Regions from separate parts of the Peribacillus sp. FSL H8-0477 genome, predicted to be linked through region 3. Evidence: riboswitches for the same ligand, from Rfam matches in the RefSeq annotation. Region 3 holds a riboswitch; each other region holds the start of a gene.
What was found. Region 3 has a riboswitch for S-adenosylmethionine ahead of MHI18_RS09230 (O-acetylhomoserine aminocarboxypropyltransferase/cysteine synthase family protein). Riboswitches for the same ligand answer to the same signal wherever they lie in the genome.
Positions count from the first base shown of each region.

Region 1 (3,278 bases), 1.1 Mb from region 3:
TCGTACCAAGCATGGATGAAGAAAATCGTGAAGAATTATACGGCGGTTGGAAAAAAGCGGTTAAAGCAGCACAATTATTTAAATAATCAGCAGAAAAAAGGGGGAGCAGATGCTCCCCCTTTAAATTTCGTTTCATAATTAGCAGAGAAAATGAATATAATCAATATCTAGTTGAATTTGCAGCTAGTCAACTAGATATTGTAAATTTATAATAACATAATAGGATCGTTCAAGACAATCCTTTTCGGTAAGAGGTTAAATAGGCAGGGGGAATGGTTTATGAGTACACGAAAAATTAAAGGGATACATATTGGTGAACCTAAGCTTAAAACGTTGTCAGGCAGATCTTTAATTACAGGAATGGATAAACAAGCTGTTCAAAAAATCGATCTGTCTTATAGAGGGTTTAACGGAGATGGTGTAGGTAATATGAGACATCATGGCGGTGTCGATCGGGCAGTATGTTTCTATCCAAATGAGCATTATCTTCAATGGGAGAAGGAATTCAATAAAGTTCTGAAAAGGCCGGCCTTTGGAGAAAATTTAACTGTATCAGGCATGAAAGAATCTGAGGTTTATTTCGGAGATATTTATCAAATAGGTACGAGTATAGTAGAAATCTGTCAAGGTAGAATTCCTTGTGCGACTATTTCACATTTTAATGAAGTCCCAACTTTTTTGAAAAGGACTATGGAAACAGGGTACACCGGGTATTTTGCCAGGGTGATCGAAGAAGGTACGATTGAAGGTGAATCAGACATCATCCTAAAGGAAAGAGTTCAAGAAGCCTATACAGTCGAACGGGGAAATCGAATACTTCTTCATAATGAAGGGAATCAGACTGACATCGAAGGGATGCTGATGCTCGGTTCACTAGCAGACGATTGGAAAATGAGAGTCGAAAAAAAACGACTTGCACGGATGGAGCAGTAAGGATAAAACATAGAAAAGTTGGGGTGTAAATCCCCAACTTCGAGTCGTCTATTTTTTACAAACAGCTGTAACACAGACAGTAAGTTCTGGTGCTATTTTTTTGAATTTCACTGAAATATTACGGAATCCAGCAAGGTATAATGCTTGTTCGATTTCATGTGCATGAGCAAATGTCTTTTTTCGGGATGCGTCATCCTCCCGTGGTTGGACAGTAATGGCAATGATGCCATTATGCTTCATCAGTTGATATATTCGCTTAAGAGAATTCTGTTTGTCTTTCCATAATGGATAGTTATTAACCGAGACAACTTTGTCATACTGATAAAAATCCTCTTCAATTTCTAAAAGATCTCCTTCGAATAAACGTAGTTTTTTCTTTTTTAAGGCATCCAAATTTCGTGTAGAAGCAGCCTTCAGCATATCATGTGAGAGATCTATACCATCAATCCGTACATTTCGTTGTCTCTTAAACATTTCTTCAATTGCAGCACCCGGTCCAAATCCAATTTCTAAAATAATGTCCCCAGGTTTAATTTGCAGCCTATTCAGGGTCCATGTATTGATCTTTCGATTATCCATGGACATAATCCTGCCGACAATTTTCCCTAGCAATCCTTCTGGTTTTCGAAACTGCTTTGCTATAATTTCCAGCATTCTTTCACCTCCAGCTATTCTGCGGTTCTATTTATATATTTACCTCTAGGGAAGTAATTAAACTTCTGACGTTTTTTTAAACAGCTGCTGAATAATCGTTAATAAACTATTGTAATTTTCTTATTATTCATGTAAATTAGATATATTATCTAAACGAATTCTAGAAAATTTCATAGGAATCTTATCGAGAGAAGTGGAGGGACTGGCCCTTTGAAGCTTCAGCAACCGGCTACGGCAAAGGTGCTAAATCCAGCAAGCGGTGCTTGATAGATGAGGAGAATGTTTCAGAAAAAGCCTTCTTCTTTAAAGATGGCTTTTTTTATTTTTCTTCATATAATGCTAAATGACATGATTCTTTCTAACCTAGAAAGGACAAAACGAGGAGATGTGCATAGATGGATTTTCGCCAAGAATTATCAAAAAGGGTTTTGGTTGGGGAAGGAGCAATGGGAACACTATTATATTCACATGGAATCGATCATTGCTACGAGGAAATGAATACGACAGACCCTAATCAAATTGAGGCGATTCACCGTGCCTATGCCGCTGCGGGAGCTGATATTCTTCAATCTAATACCTATGGTGCCAACTATCATAAATTAAAACGGTATGGCTTAGAAGATGAAGTGAGTGTTATTAACCGTAAAGGTGTAGAACTAGCTAAAAAAGCTGCATCCAAACAAGCATTTGTTTTTGGGACCATTGGAGCACTGCGGAGTATTCGTAAAAATGATTTGGATATAGAAGAAATAAAACGGAGCTTTAGAGAGCAGCTGTACAGCTTATTAATGGAAGGACCCGATGGATTAATCCTTGAGACCTATTACGATTTAGAGGAGCTGGAAACCGTACTCCAGATTGCCAGAAAAGAAACAGGGCTCCCTATTATCGCAAATGTTTCGCTGCATGAGATAGGGTATCTGCAAAATGGTCTCCATCTCAATGAAGCCTTTTCAAGACTAGATGCTTTGGGGGCAGACGTTGTCGGATTGAACTGTCGATTAGGTCCGCATCATATGATACGTTCGTTAGAAGAAGTACCGCTGCCTAAAAATGCAGGCATTGCCGTGTACCCGAACGCCAGCCTTCCGGAATACGTCGATGGCCGACTTGTCTATGAGGCTGTACCAGAATATTTCGGCTCAAGTGCGTTGAAATTACGTGAACAGGGTGCATCAATTATCGGGGGTTGTTGTGGGACAACACCTAAGCATATCGGAGCGGTAAAAAAAGCGCTGGGAACATTGAGCCCGATAAAGGAAAAAGCTAGTAAGGCCCCTCAAATTGAGATTATTGAAGTCGATAAAAAGGATCAAATACCAGCCATTCATCTGCAGGCCAAAACAAAACGAACCATTTTGGTCGAATTGGATCCGCCTAAGAAACTAGGAATAGAGGCATTTATGGCGGGATCATCATGTTTACGGGATGCTGGTGTAGATTCGGTCACACTGGCAGATAATTCACTTGCAAGTCCGCGAATCAGCAATTTGGCTCTTGGGATTAAGATGAAAAATGAGCTCAATATGAATCCGCTCATTCACATTACCTGTCGAGATCGAAATCTAATTGGCCTGCAATCTCACTTAATGGGCTTACAGACACTTGGATTAAATGAAGTACTGGTTATTACTGGAGATCCTTCTAAAATTGGAGATTTTCCGGGGGCCACATCTGTCTATGATTTATCC
Region 1 is NZ_JBBODE010000001.1:725,336-728,613, reverse strand. Features, by position in the region: gene glpK (glycerol kinase GlpK) at 1-86, shown strand, start outside; gene MHI18_RS03740 (MOSC domain-containing protein) at 280-933, shown strand; gene MHI18_RS03735 (class I SAM-dependent methyltransferase) at 982-1,587, opposite strand; SAM riboswitch class I at 1,766-1,864, shown strand; gene MHI18_RS03730 (bifunctional homocysteine S-methyltransferase/methylenetetrahydrofolate reductase) at 1,983-3,278, shown strand, end outside.
Region 1: it holds a riboswitch for S-adenosylmethionine, as region 3 does, so the genes downstream of both, MHI18_RS03730 (bifunctional homocysteine S-methyltransferase/methylenetetrahydrofolate reductase) here and MHI18_RS09230 (O-acetylhomoserine aminocarboxypropyltransferase/cysteine synthase family protein) in region 3, are expected to answer to the same signal.

Region 2 (3,278 bases), 380 kb from region 3:
TGACAAGTTTTCTGGATGATGAAAAGGTCTATCCAGCTCTTGAAGCAGGTGCAGCCAGCTATATGCTTAAAACGTCAAAAGCAAGTGAAATTGCAGACGCAGTTCGTTCGACATACCATGGCCAGAGTGTATTAGAGCCAGAGGTTACAGATAAAATGATGAAAAAAATGCGTAGTCATGCTAGTAAACTTCCTCATGAACACTTAACAAATCGTGAGATGGAGATTCTGCTTTTGATGACGCAAGGGAAAACGAATCAAGCCATTGCTGATGAATTATTTATTGCCGTCAAAACAGCAAAAGTGCATGTGAGTAATATTTTAAATAAGCTTGAGGTCCAAGATCGTACACAAGCAGTGATTTATGCGTTTCAACATCAACTAGTGAAATAACTTTTTGGAGGATTCTATGTATTTACAGACAGTTACGATGATAGGCACAGAGTTAGAAAAAGCAGGAATTCCGTACCAATTTATTGGCCAAGCGTCATTAAGGATCCAAGGTGCATGCATTTCTGAAGAATCAATAATTGAAGCATCTGTCCAATGGGATGTTTTAGACGAAGCGAGAAGGATACTTACTAAGTATTCACCGACAGACATTAGCAGTAGTCCAGAATCTGCTGGTTTCAGTTTTACAATCGAGACCATTTCCGTTTACATAAGCTGTGAATACAATACAACCATTAAGACAGATCCATACCGAATATCGGTAAAAGTAGATCATACAGATATTTGGTGCCAATCGGTTTATAGTTACTTTTATAACGAAGAAATGGCGCGTTACAGTGATCAAATTCATGCTTTTTTAGCGAAAGAACAGCAGGGGTTTACAGCTGAAAATGAACAAGCCTGGAACCAGAATAATTATAGTGCTCTTTTAAATCGTTATGGAAAACCTGAAGCACTTGTTGAAAAAATCAAGCAAAATCCTAAGTGGAGACTCAAACCTTTTTATCAGTATATGGGTAATCTTCAAGAAAAATCAGTGATGCATTTGATGGGCTCAAATGGTGTTAAAGCAGTGGCGATGGCACTCCTTGGGGCAAAGGTCACAGTAGTTGACTTTTCAAAAGAAAATGCAGCATTCGCTAGAGAGCTGGCTGATGCGGCAGACGTTCCGGTCGAGTATATTGTTTCAGACGTGCTCTCACTACCTGAGAGTGAGGGGGCAGATCTTGTCCTGATGGAACTTGGTGTCCTCCATTATATGATTGATTTACAGCCGTTAATGGAGAAAATTAAATCCTTATTAAAACCAGGCGGTCATTTTATTTTGCATGAATTTCATCCGATTTCCACCAAATTAATCACGTCTAGTGGTAAAAAACATAAAGTAAGCGGCAATTACTTTGATCCATCTATTGAAAAAAACCAAGTCGCCTTCACCAAACATATGCCTGATGAGGAACAAAAAAGCTTGTCCCAGGTAGTGCAACGGAAGTGGACACTCGGAGAGCTTATCACCGCCATTGGGCAATCAGGCTTAATGATAAAGGTGTTAGAAGAAGAACCAAACCATAAAGTGCATGATATGGGGATTCCGAAAACGTATACGATTGTTGCTGAAAAACTAAATTTAGAATAATTAGAATTATTCATTGCAGTAAACCGACTTTTATAGTAGGATTAGTTTATCTTTTAACCAATTAAATAGTGTCTTATCAAGAGAGGTGGAGGGAACTGGCCCTATGAAGCCCGGCAGCCGCTGACATTTTGTCAGAATGGTGCCAATTCCAGCGGAGCATATGCTCTGAAAGATAAGTGAAGGCTACTGCGCAAACTTCTTCTTATCGAAGGAGTTTTTTTGTTGTCTTTCCTCTGTTTCACCAATAAAAACAAAGGGGTTTTGAACATGAAGTTTGGCTTTTGGCTGCCTATTTTCGGTGGATGGTTAAGGAATGTAGAAAATGAAAACATGCCTGCAACCTTTGAGTATGCAAAACAAGTAACAATAGCTGCAGAAAAATTGGGATTTGATACTACGCTGGTGGCAGAATTAAATTTAAATGATATTAAAGGTCCTGAGCATGATTCGCTTGAAGCATGGTCAACTGCTGCAGCTTTAGCAGCGGTAACTGAAAAAATTGAGATTATGACGGCAGTAAGACCTGGATTCCATAATCCAGCGGTCACAGCGAAAATGGCGGCCAATATAGACAACATAAGCAACGGACGTTTTACCCTGAATGTGGTATCTGCATGGTGGGAAGAAGAAGCACGGCAATATGGGGGGATTTTTACGGCCCATGATGAGCGTTATGATCGAACAGAAGAATTTCTAGATATCTTAACGGGATTATGGTCTGCCGAGGATACCTTCTCATATGAGGGCAAATATTACAGCATAAAGGATGCTCATTTACATCCAAAGCCAGTTCAACGTCCTAATCCAATTCTGTATGCAGGTGGAGAAAGTCCACGTGGGAAACAGACGATCGTCGATAAATGTGACGCCTACGTAATGCATGGCGGAACGGTTGAAGAAATTACGACTAAAATTGAAGGGATGAAAAGACAGCGTTCAGAAGCAGGCCGTGAACCTTTTTCAGCTTTTGGTTTAGCTGCATACGTAGTCTGCCGTGATACAGAAGAAGAAGTCGCTGCTGAACTTGCAAGGATAACAGATGTGAAGGAATCGAGCGGTTATGCAGGATATAACGACTTTATCAGCAAATCACAACTTGAACAGCAAGTTAAACTTTTCGATTATTCTGTTTCTAACCGGGGCTTGCGTCCGAATTTAATTGGAACACCTGAACAAATTGCTGATCGAATTATTGCATTCGAAGAAGCCGGAGTAGATTTGCTATTGCTGCAATTTTCTCCGCAGCTTGAAGAGATGGAACGCTTCGCCAAGCAGGTTAAGCCTCTTGTAGAAGCAAAACGCCAAAAAGCATCCGTTTAACTAATTTTGAAGGAGGCATCATGATGAGTAAAATTTATATTCTACATGAAAATAACGAATGGACAGCTCATTTAACGAAACGGTTGAATGAACTGGAATTACCATACGAAGAGTGGCATCTTGATGAAGGTCTCGTTGATCTGACAGAAACTCCGCCAGAGGGCGTTTTTTACAGCCGCATGAGTGCATCATCCCATACTCGCGGTCATCGATATGCACCAGAATTAACAGAGTCTGTACTGGCTTGGCTTGAACAGCATAACCGCACCGTATTTAACGGAAGCCGCGCCCTTCGCTTAGAGGTCAGCAAAGTGAACCAATATACGGCTTTGACAAAGTCCGGTATTCGCACTCCGAAAACGATTGCTGCA
Region 2 is NZ_JBBODE010000001.1:2,184,739-2,188,016, reverse strand. Features, by position in the region: gene MHI18_RS10980 (response regulator) at 1-392, shown strand, start outside; gene MHI18_RS10975 (class I SAM-dependent methyltransferase) at 409-1,587, shown strand; SAM riboswitch class I at 1,658-1,766, shown strand; gene MHI18_RS10970 (LLM class flavin-dependent oxidoreductase) at 1,855-2,907, shown strand; gene MHI18_RS10965 (ATP-grasp domain-containing protein) at 2,931-3,278, shown strand, end outside.
Region 2: it holds a riboswitch for S-adenosylmethionine, as region 3 does, so the genes downstream of both, MHI18_RS10970 (LLM class flavin-dependent oxidoreductase) here and MHI18_RS09230 (O-acetylhomoserine aminocarboxypropyltransferase/cysteine synthase family protein) in region 3, are expected to answer to the same signal.

Region 3 (3,278 bases):
GAGCCTTTCTGAGCTCTGTCCCTTTAATTTTAGATATTTCCCGGCCTGCCACAATAACCGAGCCATCCGTTGGTGTTTCAAGACCATTTAACATCCGAATTAACGTGCTTTTTCCTGCTCCGCTATATCCAATGATTCCGAAAATTTCACCTTGATCTATCTTCATGCTGACATTATCGACAGCTTTTATTAATCCACCTTGGGCCAAGCCTGTACGAAAGGACTTACTTATTTGTGATAATGTTATCAATAATCTCACCTCTTTATTCAATACATTCTATGAACTTAGTAAACTTCCTCTCAAGAAAAGCCTTCACATATATCGTTTCTCATTTCACGCTAAACATGTATTAGAATTTCAATTAAGAAACAAAAAAACCTTTCCGCAAGAGCAGAAAGGCAGGCTAAGAAACTAACCGTCCTCTCATCTCCCAAAGCATAACTGCTTTGTGTGAATTGGCACCTTTCCAAGGTATTCCTTGTCGGTTGCCGGGCTTCAAAGGGCACATCCCTCAGCCTCTCTTGATAAGAGTAAAACGTATATGTGATTGAAGGTTTCCCCTCGTTTAAAGTCCATAATAATTATTACAAAATAATATCATGAATAAAGAGATGGTGTCAATCAATAACATCTAGTGTCAGATGCTCTTAACTAGTTTTAATTGAAGTACTCGTAATTCCTGTTGCTTTTCCGATACCATCTTCGAGCGCCTCAATTAAATCTTCCACGTTTTCAATGCCAACCGATAGACGTACGAGATCCGCGCTGACCCCCGATTTTAGTAATTCCTTATCATTTAATTGTTGATGTGTTGTACTTGCAGGATGAATAATTAAACTCTTAGCATCGCCTACATTGGCAACATGTGACCATAGCTCGATGGAGTTAATCAATTTCGCTCCCGCATCGCGGCCGCCATTAATTCCAAAGATAACGATGGATCCTGCACCCTTTGGCAAATATTTATCAACCAGTTTTTTATCCGGATGATTTTCATTACCTGGATAGGTTACCCAGCTGACAGCGGGATGATTTTCCAAATAGGTTACAATTTCTTTTGTATTGGCTAGATGCTCCTTCATTCTCACATGAAGCGTTTCTAAACCGAGCGTAAATTGGTACGCACTTTGTGCACTCAAAGTCGGACCAAAATCACGAAGCAATTGCACACGTGCCTTTGTTATGAATGCAGCAGGACCCGCTGCTTCACTGAAAACAATCCCTCCGTAGCTCGGATCCGGTTCCGTAAAGCCAGGGAAATTGGGTGAATTCCAGTCAAAGTTTCCACCATCAACAATAATACCGCCCAATGTCGTCCCATTACCAAGCAGCCATTTAGTTGCGGAATGGATCACAATATCAGCTCCGAATTCAATTGGCCGGCATAGATAAGGTGTTGCAAAGGTATTATCAATAATCAGCGGTATACCATTTTCATGAGCAATGTCAGCAATAGCTTCAATATCTAATACTGTTAAACTTGGATTACCAATGGTTTCTCCAAAAATAGCCTTAGTTTTCGGCGTAATTGCTTTTCTAAAGTTTTCTGGATCCTCAGGTGAAACAAAGTGAACTTTTATCCCATACTTCGGCAGCGTGTTGGCAAATAAGTTGTATGTTCCTCCATAAAGGGTTGAAGCTGCTACAATTTCGTCCCCAGCTCCAGCTAAATTGAGGATGGCTAGTGAAATAGCAGCCATTCCACTTGCAACCGCAAGAGACCCAATCCCTCCTTCTAGCAGGGCAACCCTTTCCTCAAATACAGTAACAGTTGGATTATGAATCCTTGTATATATATAGCCTGCTTCCTTTAATCCAAATAAATTGGCTGCATGCTCTGTGTCTTTAAATAAATAGGCATTACTTTGATGAATAGGCAGGGAACGTGCTCCTGTTTCATCCGTCTGTAATCCCCCATGAATACTCACTGTTTCAAACCGATAACTTTTTTCTTCTGACATCGTCTCATCTCTCCCTTTAATCTTATTCTTGATATATAAGCTTTCGAAGGATTTGTAAGAACAAAAAAACTTCATCTGGTTTAAGAAGAAGTTTTTTAGGAACTCTCCTTATCTTCCAGAGCTTATACTCTGCTGGAATTAGCACCGTGTATTAAAAACATACCGGTTGCCGGGTTTCAAAGGGCCAGTCCCTCCACCTCTCTTGATAAGAACATATTTAATTATCAGATTATTATCTTGTAGGAAATATATCACGAGCATAAGAGTACGTCAATATTAAATTCAGAATTTTCCACCTTTATAACCATTTTTAAATCTCCTCATACTCAAAAGTTCTTTTGACACCTGTATAAAAGCATACTTTCCCCCTAAATACTTCGCCGATTTTACCATTACTCCTCACTAAGACCTTATTCGCTCTATTTGGTTATTCCTACCAATTGTTCATTTTCAGTTTTCAACGATTTTCAAGACAAAATATGACAAAGTTTTCTTTGATCCGTTCGCTATTATTAAACTAGCATCAGTGACCTGCATACTGTCCGACTATGCAAAGGGAGGGTAGCTGAATAAATAGAACGGACTCATTTTGTTCTTTGACATTCGAATAGGGGGAAGAAAATTTGCTAAAAAAACGCGAAAGAAAATGGCTGGCTTTATTATTTTCGATATTGCTGTTTACATCCTTGATTATTCCGACAAACTCCACCATTGCTTCGACAAGTACACTTCATACCTCTGCAAAAGATAGTCTTTTAGGAAAAGAACAAAAGAAGATTGCTCCTACAGTCCTTTCACAATTTAAAGAAAATAAAGAAGTTACCTTCCTAATTAAATTCAAAGAACAAGTGGATACCCAAAAAGTATCTGCCAAAGCTGCTGCTATAGCCAAAACACAAAAACTATCAGCTAACCAATCAAAACTACTTAAACGCTCTACTCTTGTATCCGAGCTTCGATCTACTGCATTAGAAACACAGGTAAATGTTAAAAACTATTTAGACAAACAGGAAAAAGCAGGCCAAGCAAAGAATCTTCAATCCTTTTATGTCGTCAATGCGATGGCAGTAACAGCTTCCAAAGACGTAATGGAGCAGCTTGCTGTTTACCCTGAGGTAGCTAAAATCCTGCCAAATGAAATCAGACAGTTAATTCAACCAGATAGCAAAACCAAAATCTCTAATGCAGTGAACGGCTCTACTGCTGTTAAAAGCAAAGCCGACACGTCTGCCATAGAGTGGAATATCGATAAAATCGGTACACCAGCTGTATGGGACATGGGGATCGATGGTGCAGGAACCGTGATCGCCTCAATC
Region 3 is NZ_JBBODE010000001.1:1,803,788-1,807,065, forward strand. Features, by position in the region: gene MHI18_RS09225 (methionine ABC transporter ATP-binding protein) at 1-250, opposite strand, end outside; SAM riboswitch class I at 422-532, opposite strand; gene MHI18_RS09230 (O-acetylhomoserine aminocarboxypropyltransferase/cysteine synthase family protein) at 649-1,962, opposite strand; SAM riboswitch class I at 2,068-2,174, opposite strand; gene MHI18_RS09235 (S8 family serine peptidase) at 2,586-3,278, shown strand, end outside.